DNA from 2 places in the Caulobacter sp. GW821-FHT10C03 genome. Region 1 is predicted to be linked to the other one. Evidence: riboswitches for the same ligand, from Rfam matches in the RefSeq annotation. Region 1 holds a riboswitch; the other holds the start of a gene.
The links. A riboswitch is a leader RNA that binds a small molecule or an ion and turns the genes downstream of it on or off. The one in region 1 is predicted to bind cobalamin.
Positions count from the first base shown of each region.

Region 2: another riboswitch for cobalamin. It lies ahead of metE (5-methyltetrahydropteroyltriglutamate--homocysteine S-methyltransferase); the one in region 1 lies ahead of AC07NG_RS10955 (TonB-dependent receptor plug domain-containing protein).

Region 1 is NZ_JBWKNI010000007.1:26,166-33,656, reverse strand. It holds gene AC07NG_RS10970 (ABC transporter substrate-binding protein) at 1-739, opposite strand, end outside; gene cobO (cob(I)yrinic acid a,c-diamide adenosyltransferase) at 736-1,341, opposite strand; gene cobD (threonine-phosphate decarboxylase CobD) at 1,338-2,324, opposite strand; gene AC07NG_RS10955 (TonB-dependent receptor plug domain-containing protein) at 2,324-4,237, opposite strand; cobalamin riboswitch at 4,344-4,544, opposite strand; gene cobU (bifunctional adenosylcobinamide kinase/adenosylcobinamide-phosphate guanylyltransferase) at 4,583-5,098, shown strand; gene AC07NG_RS10945 (response regulator transcription factor) at 5,230-5,586, shown strand; gene AC07NG_RS10940 (hypothetical protein) at 5,571-5,711, opposite strand; gene AC07NG_RS10935 (DUF1190 domain-containing protein) at 5,771-6,415, opposite strand; gene AC07NG_RS10930 (DUF350 domain-containing protein) at 6,424-6,837, opposite strand; gene AC07NG_RS10925 (YjfK family protein) at 6,864-7,491, opposite strand, start outside.
Region 2 is NZ_JBWKNI010000003.1:179,649-187,139, reverse strand. It holds gene AC07NG_RS04965 (hypothetical protein) at 1-969, opposite strand, end outside; gene AC07NG_RS04960 (sensor histidine kinase) at 1,143-2,534, opposite strand; gene AC07NG_RS04955 (response regulator transcription factor) at 2,557-3,234, opposite strand; gene AC07NG_RS04950 (PepSY domain-containing protein) at 3,361-3,678, opposite strand; cobalamin riboswitch at 3,835-4,049, shown strand; gene metE (5-methyltetrahydropteroyltriglutamate--homocysteine S-methyltransferase) at 4,164-6,506, shown strand; gene AC07NG_RS04940 (hypothetical protein) at 6,630-6,914, opposite strand; gene AC07NG_RS04935 (DnaJ C-terminal domain-containing protein) at 7,044-7,491, opposite strand, start outside.

The sequences.
Region 1 (7,491 bases):
GGGTCATGCGGTGGCTCACCTTGGCCAGGGCTGGGTGGTTGAGCATCCGCTCGGCCCAGGTCGGGGCGTCGGGACGGGCCTGTCCGGCCAGCAGCACCTGCGGCGGATCGGCCAGCAGCCGCTCCAGCGGGACGTTGCCCCACTTCTTGAGGCCGTAGCGGCTGGCGACGTTCTTGAAACCGGTGCGGGTCAGCATCTCGTCGACCAGCGTGCCTTCGCCGGCCGCGAAGCCGTTGGGCTGGAAGACCAACGCCTCCAGCGGCCTCGATCCCGGCGGCGGCGCGGCGTCGGCCAGGGCCCGGTCGATGCGGGCGATCAGAGCTTCACCGCGCTCCGGGTGACCGGCGGCGGCGGCGATGCGGCGGATGTCTTCCTGGTTCTCGGCCCAGCTGTTGGGCACCTTGAAGAGCTCGGCCCGCACGCCTAGCCTCTTGAGAGCCGCGCGGGTGGCGGGCGAGGAGTGGGCGGCGCTCAGCACCACGTCGGGCCTAAGCGCGATCACCTCCTCGGCGCTCTCGTAGGTCATCGGATAGGACTTGGCCCGCTCGGCGATGCTCGACTGCTGCGGATCGCGGGCGTAGTGGCTGAGCGCCGCGATCTGGTCGCGGTCGGCCACCTCGACCAGCACGCCGTCCAGGCAGGGATTGAGGGAGACCAGGCGCGGCTTCTTCGGCGCGGCGGCGCCGAGGCCGACGACAAGGCTAGCCCCCAGAGCGACCCGCCTGCTGAAACCAGTCAAAACTCCACCCCGCGCTGGGCCTTGAAACCCTGCTCGAACGGATGCTTGACCAGGGTCATCTCGGTGACCAGGTCGGCGATCTCCAGGAGCTGCGGCTTGGCGTTGCGGCCGGTCAGGCAGACATGCTTGTCATTGGGGCGGGCCTTCAGCACTTCCACCACCTCGTCGATGTCGAGATAGTCGTAGCGCAGGGCGATGTTGATCTCGTCCAGCAGCACGAAGTCGAGCGTCGGATCGGCGATCATCGCCTTGCTCTCTTCCCACGCCGCCTTGGCCGCAGTGACGTCGCGCTCGCGGTCCTGGGTGTCCCAGGTGAAGCCTTCGCCCATGACGCGGTAACGCACCTGGTCTGGAAAGCGGCTGAAGAACAGGCGCTCGCCGGTCTTCCACTTGCCCTTGATGAACTGCACGACACCCACCTGCATGCCCCAGCCCAGCGAGCGGGCGACCATGCCGAAGCCGGCCGAGGACTTGCCCTTGCCGTCGCCGGTGTGGACCAGCAGCAGACCCTTCTCCAGGGTCTTCGATTTCATCAGCTCTTCACGCTCGGCCTTGAGGGCGCGCATCGCCTCGGCGTGCTGCTCGTTGGCGTTGTCGCTCATCGCGGGGTCTCCAGGGCGGCGGCCAGGCGCGCCCAGTCGGCGTCGAATCCGGGCAGGCCGAAGCGTAACAGGCTCGGGTCGTGATCGAAGGGCCGCGTCAGGATCCCGGCGCGCGCCAGGGTCTCGAAGCGGACGGCTGCGTCGGTCGCACGGGCCAGGCGGAACAGGCTGGTCCCGCCGACCACCTCGAACCCGGCGCGGGCCAAGAGAGCGTCCAGCCGCGCGGCGTCGTCGGCCAGGCTCGCGCGCGTCGCGTTCGCCCAGGCGGTGTCGGGATAGGCCGCCAGGCCCGCGGCCAGGGCGGGGGCGGAGAGGGGCCATTCGCCCAGGGTCTCGCGCAGGCGTCTGGCGAGCGCCGGCCGGGCGATCACGAAGCCCAGCCGAAGTCCGGCCAGACCGTAGAACTTGCCGAACGAGCGCAGCACGATCAGCCGCTCATGGTCCGGCGCGCCGGCGAACGGGGCGACCGACAGCGACGGCTCGCACTCGACGAAGGCCTCGTCGACCACCGCGCCGCGCTGGCCTAGCGCCAGCACCGCCTCGGGCGCCAGGCTGCGGCCGTCGGGATTGTTGGGGTTCACCACCACGCACAGGTCGGCCTCGTCCGGATCGGCCACGACCTCGGAACCGACGCGCCGCCAGGCGAGCGGGTGGCTGGAATAGGTGGGAACCGGCAGGCTGACCCTGCCGCGAGGCAGGATCTTGGGCAGCAGGCGGATCGCCGTCTCGCTGCCGGGCACGGCGACCACCCGGGCGGGATCGTCCACGCCGAAGGCCTTCGCCGCGACGGCCTCCAGCCGCGCTAGGTCGGCCGGATCGGGCAGGCGGCCCCAGTCCTCGAAGGCCTGGGGCGGAACCGGATAGGGGCGAGGATTGATCCCCGTCGACAGGTCCAGCCACGGCGCGGGCGCATCCGGAAAACGCGCCCGCGCCGCCGCCAGGCGGCCGCCGTGTCCGGAAAGGGACGACGGCGAACCGCTCATCAGAACTTCGCCCGGACGCCGGCGAAGGCGCCGCGGCCCACCGAGCCGTAGCGGTAGATGGTCTGGTATTCCTTGTCGAAGAGGTTCTCGACGCGGCCGAACACCTCGAAGGTGTCGTTCAGGGGATAGGCGGCCCGCAGGTCGAAGAGGGCGTAGCTCTTCAGGCGGCGGGTGTTGGTGGCGTTGTCGTAGCTCTCGCCCACGTACTGCACCGAGACGCCCGTGGTCAGGCCGCTCTTCCAGTCGTAGTCGGCGTTCAGGTTGGCCGTCTCGCCGGCGCGGCGCGGAAGGCGCTTGCCGTTGTTGGTGGCCGAACGGTTGATCGGGTCCATGTTGGTGTAGTTCGCCGTCACCTTCAGCGACGAGGTCACCTCGATGGTGGTCTCCAGCTCCACGCCGCTGGTCTCCGTCTTGGCGAAGTTGGCGTAGCCGCCGTAGTTGGGCGGGGTGTTGTTGGAGACGTAGTCGATCTGGTTGGTGATGTCGCGGTGGAACCAGGTCAGGCCCGCGCGCACGCGACCGTTCAGCACGCTGTGCTCGACGCCCAGGTCGACGCTTTCCGACTCCTCGGGCTTCAGGTTCGCATCGCCGTAGATGCTGTAGAGCTGGTACAGCGACGGGGCCTTGAAGCCCTCGCCGTAGTTGGCGCGGAATACCGTCACGCCGCCGTTGGGGCTGTAGGACGCGCCGGCCTGGTAGACCGTGGCGTCGCCGAAGGCCGAGTGGTCCTCCCGGCGCACGCCGCCCGTCAGGGTCAGGCCCTCGACCGGCTGGGCGCGCAGGTGCAGGTACAGGCTGTCGGTGCGCGCGGCGTGGCTGTCGGGCGTCGGGTTCGGTTCCCATTCCGACGGCGAGGCGGTGCGGAACCACGAGCGCTCGGTCTCGGCCCCGAAGGTCGCGCGGAGGATCTCGCTGACCTGCCAGGTGCCCTGGTATTCGAAGCGCTTGTTGGTGCCGCGGGCGTCGAAGGTCTTGGGGACCGACGAGCTGGGATCGAAGTTGTCGCGGTCGGTCTGGGTGTAGCCGAAGCCGAGGCGGTTTTTCAGCGCGCCGTCGAAGGCGCTCAGGCGCACGCCGGCGTAGCTGACCAGTTCCTTGGTCTTGCCGTATTCGGGGCTGTCGGCGAAGGCGTAGGTCGGGGCGGGGAAGCCGTCGAATTCGTTCTTCGAGGCGGCGTAGGACGTGCGCAGGTCGACGGTGGCCCAGTCGGTGACGTTCAGGTCCAGGCGACCGCTGACGCCCGCGTTGCGGTAGCCGTCCTTCTCCTTGCCGCCGTACGACTTGCCGAAAGCCGAGACGCCGTCGGTGGTGTAGTAGGCGCCGGCGATGCGCCAGCCGCCCCAGTCGCCGCCGGCGCTGAGCGCGGCGTTGCCATAAGCGGTGTCGCGCGAGCCGATCTCGGTCGCCAGCTGGGTGGTGAGCGGGCCGCTGGGCGTGGCGGTCAGCAGGTTGACGACGCCGCCGATGGCCTGGCTGCCCCACAGGGTCGATTGCGAGCCGCGCAGCACTTCGATGCGGTTGACGTTGCCGGCCAGCAGGGTGGCGAAGTTGTAGCCGCCGCCGGTCGAGGACGGATCGTTCAGCTTGACGCCGTCGATCAGCACCACGGTCTGGTCGGTTTCAGCGCCGCGGATGCGCAGCTGGGTCGTGCCGCCGACGCCGCCGTTGCGGGTGACGGTGACGCCCGGCGTGCGCGACAGCAGGTCGGAGATCACGACGGCCTGGGCCTTCTTTAGGGCCTCGGCGTCGATCACCGTCATGCTGGTCGAGACTTCCGACAGCTTTTCGGGCTCGCGACCGGCGGTGACCACCACCTGATCGACTTCGGCCACGGCCGTATCGGCGAAAGCCAGGCCAGGCAGGGCCAGGGCGGGAACTGCGGCCGCCAGGGCCAGCAGGGAAACAGGGCGCATGTCATTCCTCCGTGCGCGACAAGAAGGAGCGTGTTCTCGTGAACACGCCCGGACCGAAGCGTCGCCATGCGGGAAGACCCGATCGTACGGCGCACCCCGGCCGGACGAAGGACGACCGCGACAGGCAGGTCTCCTGGCTCGCGGGTCATCGTTGCTGCGCGTCGCCTTCCCAGTTCTCTTCCGAAGAACAGACCCAGTGGCATGTGACGCGCGAACTCGCCGCTTACAGTTGCGGGGGCAGCCCGGGTTTCACACCCGAGTTCCCTTTTCATCCTCTTTGGGAGGAACCTGTCGCGCCGGCTGGACTATAGGGTGCGCCGCACACCGTCAATCTGGAGTTCCCCGTTGTCACTGACCCTGGTTCTAGGCGGCGCCCGCTCGGGTAAGAGCGCTTTCGCGCAAGGGGCGGCCGAGGCGAGGGCCGCCGCGGTCGGCGTCCGACCGGTCATGATCGTCACCGCCCAGGCCTTCGACGCCGAGATGGAGGCGCGCATCGCCCGCCACCAGGCCGATCGCGGCCAGGCCTGGACCACCCTGGAGGCGCCTTTCGATCTCGCTTCCGCCTTGCGCGGCCTACCGCCGGGCGGCGTGGCGGTGGTCGACTGCCTGACCCTTTGGTTGACCAACCTCATGCTGGCGGAAAAAGATCTCTCGACCGAAGCGGCAGCGCTGGTCGCGGCGGCCTCGGCCTTCGATGGCGAGCTCTGGCTGGTGTCCAACGAGGTCGGCTGGGGTGTCGTGCCTGACAACGCCTTGGCCCGCAGGTTCCGCGACGAGGCCGGCCGGCTGCATCAGGCCCTGGCGGCCGCCGCCGACGCCGTCGAACTGGTCGTCGCCGGACTAAGCCTGCGGATGAAGTGATTCCCGACGCTCTCGCCCCGATTGCTCAACTTTCGGCGATGCGACGATTGCGCACGCAGACACCGGGGGCGCAGGCATGGTTAAGACCTATTTACACATTCGAATTCACTTAATTCGACGGGCGGGCTGCCATGCGACGGATCCTCATCGCCGAAGACGACATGCTGCTTGGCGGCGTCTACGAGGTCCTGCTGGAAGAGGCGGGGTTCGAGGTGCTGTGGAGCCGTGACGGCCAGGAAGCGCTGGAAGCCTTCGACGCCTTCGCGCCCGACCTGCTGATCACCGACAACGCCATGCCGCGCATGACGGGCGCCGAACTGATCCGTTCGCTCGAAGGGCGGGGAACGCCGGTGCTGATGGTCTCGGCCAGCGATCCGAGCGTGCTGCAGGTCGAGCCCGACCAGTGGCTCGAAAAGCCGGTGACGCCGGCTCGCCTGCTGTCGGCCGTGCGCGCCATGCAGCGCGCGGGCGTTCAGGCCGCGGCCTGAAGTCCCACCGCCACGGCGGTCGCGAACAGTCCCAGACCCAGACCCCAGGCGGCGCAGAAGGCCAGGGTGGGGTGGCGCTGCCACCAGCGCGGCTGGGGAACCCCCGTGATGGTCTTGTCGGTCATGCGGTCGTCTCGCGTGGTCGTCGATAAACCAACGCGAGACGCCCCGCCTTCAGTTCCCTCTAGCCGCCGAAGCCGCGCGAGCCGCCGCCGAAGCCGCCGCGCGAGATGACGCTGCTGCGGCTCTGCACGCGGGTCGGGGCCTCGTAACGCGACGGGGCGTCGAAGCTGTCGGTGCGCACCCGGCTGCGGCCGGTCAGGTAGTCGCGCGACACCGGATAGCCCGAGCCGCTGTAATAGGTGCCGTCGCGGTCGCGATACATCGGCGCGCCGCGATAGCCGCGGTTGCTCATGCCTTCCAGCGCCTGGCCGATGATGAAGCCGGTCAGCAGCGGGGTGAAGAAGCTGCCGCCGCCGTTGGCCTGGCTGCGCGGCACGCACTGGTCGACGCCGTAGCGCTCCTCGCAGCTCTGCTGGTCGGAGAACTTGGGCGCGTTCTCGGCGCTGGCCTTCTGGGCCTCGTCATAGGCCGTCTGGCACTGGTCGGCCGTGAAGTCGCCCGAGGCCTTGCACTCGTCGAGATTGGCGAAGCTGGAGGCGTCGACCTTCTTGCCCGAGACGGCCGCGGGGGGATCGCCCCACTGGGTGGCCGAGCCGGGATCGTCGCACGCGACCAGGGTGAAGGCCGAGCCGGCCATCAGGCCCGTCAGCGCGACGGCGCTCGAGCGCTTGCGGCGGCGGGACGGGGCGGGGGAGTGGGCGTTCATGTCCGGCCTCACGAGGTCATGCAGGCGGCGTTCAGCAGGCCGACGGCCAGCGAGATCGAGGCCAGATAGACGCCGGCGGCGACCTCGGCCTTCTCGATCCGGTCGATCAGGTCCTTGAGCACCGTGAACCGCACCAGGGTGAAGGCGGCGATCTGGATGACGGCGGCCAGCAGGGCCCAGGCGGCGAACTCCAGCAGGCTGACGGTGTGGCTGAGCGCGGAAGCCAGCGGCAGCACGTAGCCGACCACGGCGCCGCCCAGGGCGATGGCGGCGGCGACGTTGCCCTCGCGGATCAGCTTGGCCTCGTTGTAGGGCGTCACCGCCTGGTAGACGATCTTGAAGATCACCGTGAACACGCCGGCGGCGACGAAGGCCACCAGGAAGGCCAGGGCGCTTTCGCCGAAGGCTTGGACGTCGAACATCTCTAGTTTCCCCTATGGACCGTGGTTCAGGCGCGGAATTCGCCGACTTCGAGCGGCACGCCGATCATGGTTTCGAACGAGACCTCGCGGTCCTCGGTCTCCATCTCGATGGCCAGCAGCAGTTCGCGGCCCTCGCCCGGAAGATCTCGGGCGAACAGCATGCAGGTCTGGAAGATTCGCCGGTCCGGGATCCCGTCCCGGTCGTCGTGCAGGTCTTCCCAGAAGGTCACGGGCTCCTGGCTCTCGGCTTCCTCGCCGAACCAGAAGCGGTGGTATTCGGGCAGGCCGGCGGGCGTGAAGGTCCGGGCGCGCAGGCGCTTGCCCCAGGCGTCGCGATCGGCGCGGCTGCCCGGATAGGCGCTGTCCCAGGGGACGAACAGGGTGACGTCGGTCAGGCGCTGACCCTCGCGGTCGTCGGAGACCGCCTGAAACATCACGTGGTCGTCGGTGTAGAACCGGTGCACGAAGCCGCCGTCCTTCAGGTCCACCAGGCCCTGGGCGGTGATCTCCAGCGTGTCGTGGTCGAGCGGGAACTTGCTGTCGGCGCCGAAGCGCTTCCAGGCCAGAGGGTCCAGCCAGACGGTCCGCCCCAGCGTCACGTTGCGGATGGCGGGCAGGGCCGACTCGGGAGCGGGCTCCTTGCGGCCGAATAAG
Region 2 (7,491 bases), on a different contig from region 1:
CAGGGCCAGGCCCAGCTCCTTGTCGGCGGCGTTCATCCGCGTCTCGGCCGCCTGGGCCGCCGCCTGCTTGAACTTGGCCAGGCGCTTGCCCCACGGGCCGTCCTTGGCCACGTCCACGGCCTGCTCGAACTCGGTCAGCTGGTGGGCGATGCGCTGGGCCGAGGCCGCCGCCGAACGGCCCGAGGCCTCGCCGCCCTCCAGGTCGAAGCCGCGCACGTGCTCGATGCTGGCCTCGATGTCGGCCAGCATCCGCTCGCCGAATTCCTTGACCTCCGACGAGGCCAGGTAGCGGTCGTTGGGACGGTCCATCACCGCCGAGATCACCCGCAGGATCCGCCAGGGCTCGGGCAGGTGCGCCGCCAGCATCTCGAACATCCGCGGACCGGCGTCGTCGCTGATCGCGCAGGCGTCGCGATAAGCCAGGCGCGCGGCCGCCGCGCGCTCGCCGCTCATCCGGCTGACCCACTCCGACAGCCGCGGCAGGGCGTTGCGGACGATCACCGACAGGTCGAGATAGTCGGCCAGCTCGTCGGCGTCGCAGATCTGGGCGATCGCCTCGTACTCAGGCCGCTCGGCCGCGCGCAGGCCGCGGGCGGCGATCTTGCACAGCTCGTTGAAGACGTCGGGCGCGCCGTTGTCGAGATCCCAGGGATTGCAGCGCGCCGCGCCCTCGGCGACCTGGCGCGGGGCCTCGACCTTCAGCGCCTTCCACAGCAGGGCCAGCGCCCGGCGCGGAAACTGCGGCAGGTCCTCGGCGCGCGGCTGGCACAGCGGCGCGATGGGGGAAAGAATGGTGTTGCGGACGTAGCGATCGGCGGTCTCGTCCTCGACCATGGCCCGCACGGTCGCCAGCGCCCCCTGCCCGCCGGCGTTGGCCAGGGCGAGCTCGAGACTGCGCAGGGCCGCATCGGGCGCGGTCTCGACCAGCGTCCTGAGGATCTGCAGTTTGTGCGCGGCGATTGCGGGCATCGATCTCCGCCGGGGACGGGACATGTCCAGGCAGCGTCAACCATGTTGCCAACGAGGTTAAGACTTTCCGAAACCGCTGCTTTTTCAACACCGCAAGGCAAGGCGAAGTGTCGCGGCGCCGAAAGCTCCACCTTGACGACAGCGCGCTATCGCCAGAGTGGCGCGCGGTAGCGTTAACCCTCCGCGCGCGGCAGCGACAGCACCACCCGCAGGCCGCCCAGCGGCGAATCGTCCAGGGTCACCGAGCCGCCATAGGCCCGCGCCAGTTCGTCGACGATCGACAGGCCAAGCCCGGTGCCCGGCGTGTGCTCGTCCATCCGCTGACCGCGCTTCAGCGCCTGGGCCCGCTGCTCGGCCGGAATGCCCGGGCCGTCGTCGTCGACGGTCAGCAGCATGCGGCCCTCGCCGTCCGCCTTGGCCTCGGCGCGGATGCGGGCCTTCGACCACTTGCCGGCGTTCTCCATGACGTTGCCGGCCAGCTCCATGAAGTCCTGCCGCTCGCCCTGGAAGCACAGGTCTTCCGGACAGCGCCAGTCGATCTCCACGCCCCGCCCGTCGTTCTTGTCCTGGAAGATCCGCTCCAGGGTCACGGCCAGTTCGTCGAGGATCGGCTCCACCGGCGTGCGCTCGCCGCTGGTCTGCGAACGCGCCGCCGCCCGCGCCCGGCGCAGATGGTGGTCGACCTGCTCGCGCATGGTCTGGGCCTGGCGCTCGACGACTTCCGCCAGCGCCCCGCCCTGCTGGCTGGCCTCGGTCAGCATCACCGACAGCGGCGTCTTCAGGGCGTGGGCCAGGTTGCCGACGTGGGTGCGCTGGCGCTCGACGACTTCCTGGTTGTGGGCCAGCAGGCCGTTCAGCTCGCCGGCCAGCGGCTCCAGCTCCTCCGGATAGGGCCCGACCAGCCTTTCGGCCTTGCCGCTGCGCACCCCGGCGATCTCGCGACGCAGGCGGAAGATCGGCTGCAGGCCAAAGCGCACCTGGACGACGATGGCCACGATCAGGCCCACGCCCAGCAGCAGCAGGGCGAAAGCCGTGATCCGGCCGAAGCGGTCGGCGTCGTCGTCGATCGGGGATCGGTCCTCGGCGGCGATGAACACCACCGGCGCCGGATGCCCCGGCAGCCGCGTCAGGATCGCCGCCGCCCGCAGCGGCTTGTCCTGCGGCCCGCGCATGTCGAAGTAGAGGGTCTTGCCCGGGTCGGCCGTCAGCCGGTCGATCTGGGCGGTGGACAGCATCAGGTCGCTGTCGAACAGCGAGCGCGAGCGCTCGATCGCCGAGAGCCCGCCGCCGCTCTTCTGGGCGAAGATCGCCCAGTAGCGGCCGGAATAGGCCCGCGTGGCGCGGATGTCGGTCAGGAACGGCGCCTTGACCACCCCGTCCTCCACCGTCGAACCGGCATAGAGGTCGTCGGTCAGCACCGCCAGCGACTGATCGAAGCGGCGGATGGCCGCGTCGCGGAACTGGGCGGTCAGGAAGGCCCCGGCCGCCAGCAGCACGAACAGCGTCCAGATCGCCGCCAGCAGCACCAGCCGCCGGACGAGCGAGCGCTTGCGGAAGTCGAGCATCAAGCCTCGCCCCCGCGCGCGATCACCCCGCGGTCTCGCCTTCCAGCGGGATCAGGCGGTAGCCCAGGCCCCGCACCGTCTCGATGCGGTCGGCGCCCAGCTTCTTGCGCAACCGGCCGATGAACACCTCGATGGTGTTGCTGTCGCGGTCGAAGTCCTGGTCGTACAGGTGCTCGACCAGCTCGGTGCGGCCGATCACCCGGCCCTGGTGCATCATCATGTAGTGCAGCAGGCGGTATTCCAGCGAGGTCAGGCGCAGCGGCTCGCCGTTGACGCTGGCCCGCGCCGCGCGCGGGTCCAGGCGCAGGCCGCCGCAGGTCAGGCTCGGCGCGGCGTGGCCGGCCGAGCGCCGCAGCAGCGCCCGCAGGCGCGCCAGCAGTTCCTCGGTGTGGAAGGGCTTGGTCAGGTAGTCGTCGGCCCCGGCGTCGAAGCCGGCGACCTTCTCGCTCCAGGCGCCGCGGGCGGTCAGGATCAGCACCGGAGTGGCGACGTTTCCGCGCCGCCAGCGCTCCAGCACCGACACCCCGTCCACCTTGGGCAGGCCAAGATCCAGGATCACCGCGTCATAGGGCTCGGTCTCGCCCAGGAACTGGGCCTCCTCGCCGTCGGCGGCGTGGTCGACGGCGTAGCCCGCGTCGGAGAGGGCCAGCTTCAGCTGGCGCGACAGGTCGGGATCGTCTTCGACGAGCAGGATGCGCATGTCTCGGGGAACTCCCTAGAGCCTGTCCGGTTCGGACGGTCCCGCCGGAAACGGATAAACAGGCTCGCAATCAAAAGGTAGAGCGTGACGAACGCCGAAATCGCTCATGGTCTCAGCCGTCACGCTCTACCCGCCGCTGAGGATGCGACCGCTCTCGGCGTCGACGATGAAGTCGATGCGGCGGCCGTCCGTGGTCGCCCAGCGGATGCGGTAGTTGCGACCTTCCAGCCCTGCGTCGAGCAGGCGGCCGGGGGTGCGGCGGGCGATGCTGTCGATGACCGCGCTCAGCGGCACCAGGCGGCCCGACTGCACGCCGCCACGCGCCTGGTCCTGCCGGGCGCGCCAGTCGGCGCCCAGCGAGTCCGGGCCGCGCTGGGCCAGAGCCGCGCCCGGGAGGGCGGCGACGATGGCGGCTGCGGCGAGTATGGCGCGGATCGGCTTCATGTCGTCCGGTTTAGAGGAGCACGGCTGAATGGAGACTGAACGCGGGGTTTATGAACGGTGTGCGACGTCCTGTCACGGGCCAAGCCCCGCTCGACCACAATCTGAAATCACATAAAGATATCTTTATGTCCTTATTGACAACGCCGACCGGCCCAGGCTTGATAAGCGGGTCGTGGTCTGCGGACGTTTTGCGTCCAAAGCTAAGAGGGAAGCCGGTGTGAAACCGGCGCTGCCCCCGCAACTGTAAGCGGCGAGCGGCCGTCCGATACGTGTCACTGATGCGCCGAACTCGACTCGGTGGCGCATCGGGAAGGCCAGGACGGCGGCGTCGACCCGCGAGCCAGGAGACCTGCCTCGACAGATAACGTCCTCCGGCGGGGTGCCCGGTCTGGTCGCTAGCTCCAGGCGCGGGTCGGCCAGCCCGTTCGCGCGCCTGCGCCTGCGCCCCGTCCAGCCTCCGTCACCATCGAGACAGAGGCTAAGAAATGACCGTCACCGTCGCCGCCCTCGGCTTTCCCCGCATCGGCCCCCAGCGCCGCCTGAAGACCGCCCTCGAAGCCCATTGGGCCGGCCGCCTCGACGCCGAAGGGCTGGAAACCGAAGCCGCCGCCCTGCGTGCGCTCGCCTGGCGCCGCCAGGCCGACCTCGGCGTCGACCACGTCCCCAGCGGCGACTTCTCGCTCTACGACCACGTGCTCGACACCGCCGTCATGGTCGGCGCGATCCCCGCCGCCTACGGCTGGACCGGCGGCCCGGTCGACCTGCCGCTCTACTTCGCCATGGCCAGAGGGACGCAAGGCGGCGGGAGGCAAGGCGAGCCCGAGACCTGCAACCACGGCTGCTCGCATCAAACCGGAACCGGCCTGCCGGCGCTCGAGATGACCAAGTGGTTCGACACCAACTACCACTACCTCGCGCCTGAACTGGCCCCCGGCCAGGCCTTCACCCTGGCCTCGACCAAGGTCGTCGATCAGTTCCTCGAGGCCAAGGCCCAGGGGATCCACACCCGCCCGGTCATCCTCGGCCCCGTCACCTTCCTGAAGCTGGCCAAGTCGAAGGATCGCCACTTCCAGCCGCTGTCGCTGCTCAGCGCCCTGCTGCCGGTCTACGCCGAGTTGCTCCAGCGCCTGGCCGCCGCCGGCGCCGACTGGGTGCAGATCGACGAGCCCTGCCTGGCGCTCGACCTCACCGACTTCGAGCGCGCCGAGATCCGCCGCGCCTACGGCGCCCTGACCCACGCCGCCCCGCGCATCAGCATCCTTCTCGCCAGCTATTTCGGGACCTATGGCGACAACCTCGCCACCGCCGCCAACCTGCCGGTCGAGGGCCTGCACCTGGATCTCGTCCGCGCCCCGGGCGATCTCGACGCCGTCCTCGCCCTGGCCCGCGACAGCCTCGTCCTGTCGCTGGGCGTCATCGACGGCCGCAACGTCTGGCGCGCCGACCTCGAAGCCATCCTCGACCGCGTCGAGCCCGTCGTCTCCGCCCGCGGCCCCGACCGCGTGATCCTGGCCCCATCCTGCTCGCTGCTGCACACCCCGCTCGACCTGTCGATCGAGACCGGCCTCGACCCGCGAGTCAGCCAGTGGCTGGCCTTCGCCGTCCAGAAGCTGGAGGAGCTGGCCGTCCTGGCCAAGGCGCTGAACCACGGCCGCGCCGCCGTCCGCGACCAGCTCGCCGCCTCCAGCGCCGCCGTCGCCTCACGCAAGACCTCGCCGCTGATCCACGACGCCGCCGTCCAGGCCCGCGCCGCCGCCCTCGTCCCGGCCGACGCGACCCGCGCCACACCCTTCGCCGAGCGCATCGCCCTACAGCAGGCCAGGCTCTCCCTGCCGCCCCTGCCGACCACCACCATCGGCTCGTTCCCGCAGACCGCCGCCGTCCGCCAGGCCCGCGCCGCCCACGCCAAGGGCCAGCTGCCCGACGCCGACTACCAGGCCTTCCTGCGCGCCGAGACCGCCCGCGCGGTCGCCTGGCAGCAGGAGATCGGCCTCGACGTGCTGGTCCACGGCGAGTTCGAACGCAACGACATGGTGCAGTATTTCGGCGAGCGCCTGACCGGCTTCACCTTCACCAAGCACGCCTGGGTCCAGTCCTACGGCTCGCGCTGCGTGCGCCCGCCGATCCTCTACGGCGACGTCTCGCGCCCCGCGCCGATGACCGTCGAATGGTGGGCCTACGCCCAATCCCTCACCGCCCGCCCCATGAAGGGCATGCTGACCGGCCCGGTCACCATCCTGCAGTGGTCGTTCGTCCGCGACGACATCCCCCGCTCGCAGACCTGCCGCCAGATCGCTCTGGCCGTCCGCGACGAGGTCGTCGACCTCGAAGCCGCCGGCGCGGCGATCATCCAGATCGACGAAGCCGCCCTGCGCGAGGGTCTGCCCCTGCGCCGCGGCGACTGGGACGCCTACCTCGCCTGGGCCGTCGAGGCCTTCCGCATCGCCGCCTCGGGCGTGGAGCCCCAGACCCAGGTCCACACCCACATGTGCTATTCGGAGTTCAACGACATCATCGCCGCCATCGGCGCCATGGACGCCGACGTTATCTCCATCGAGACCGCCCGCTCGAAGATGGAGCTGCTCGACGCCTTCGAAGCCTACGCCTACCCGGCCCAGATCGGCCCCGGCGTCTACGACATCCACGCCCCCCGCAGCCCCGCGGCCGCCGAGATGCTCGACCTCCTGGAAAAAGCCGGCCAGCGCCTGTCGTCGTCGCAGCTCTGGGTCAACCCCGACTGCGGCCTGAAGACCCGGCGGTGGGAAGAGGTGGAGCCGGCCCTGGCCAACATGGTCGCGGCGGCCAAGGCGGCGCGGGCGCAACTCTGATCCCTCTCCCCTTGCGGGAGAGGGAGGGACCCATGCGCAGCATGGGAGGGTGAGGGGTCTCTCAAACGCAAAACGCCGCGACAGCCGATCAGCTGTCGCGGCGTCCAAAATCTGAGAAACCCCTCATCCGTCGGCTTCGCCGCCACCTTCTCCCGCAAGGGGAGAAGGACCTCCCAGCGCCGCCTCCCACTCCGTCAGCCCCGGCGCGTGCATCCAGGAATGCAGCCGCCCGCCGTGCGCATCCGCCAGCACCAGCGCCTCGCGGAACATCAGCCGCAGGGCGCGGTTGGTCAGGGGTTGCTCGCGCCGCAGGAACAGCATTTCGCGCCCTGTGTCAGCGCGGGCGATCCGCCAGCCCTCGATCTGCGTCAGCGCCGCGATCGCTTCGGCGGGCAGATCGAGCCGCACCTCCACCGTGTGCGGCTTTCGCCGGTCCAGGCCATGCGACGCGCGGAAGCACCAGAACAGCGACCGGGCGCGCCAGACGTTCAGGACCCTGGCGCGCAGCTCCGGAGGATAGAGGGACGGATCCAGCCCCTACCGCCGCTTCGGCGTGTAAGGCTTCTGGTCCCGCCAGGCCTGGGCGAACTTCTCCAGGTCCTCGTCGATCGTCTCGGGCAGGGTGACGATGAGCCGGGCGTAGAGGTCGCCGCGGTGGCCCTTGGCGTCCGACAGGCCCCGGCCCTTCAGCCGCAGCTTGCTACCGCTGTTGGCGCCCTTGGGCACGGTGACGTTCACCGGGCCGTCGGGCGTCGGGGCCTCGACCTTGCCGCCCAGCACCGCGTCGGGGATCGAGACGGGCAGGTCCATGACCAGGTGCTCGCCTTCCTTGCGGTAGATCGGGTGGGCCTTGACCGCCAGTTCGATCAGGGCGTCGCCCGGACCGCCGCGTCCCGGGCTGCCCTGCCCCTTCAGGCGAAGGGTCTGGCCTTCCTGGGCGCCGGTCGGGATGGTCACGTCGATGGTGCGGCCGTCGGAGAAGGCC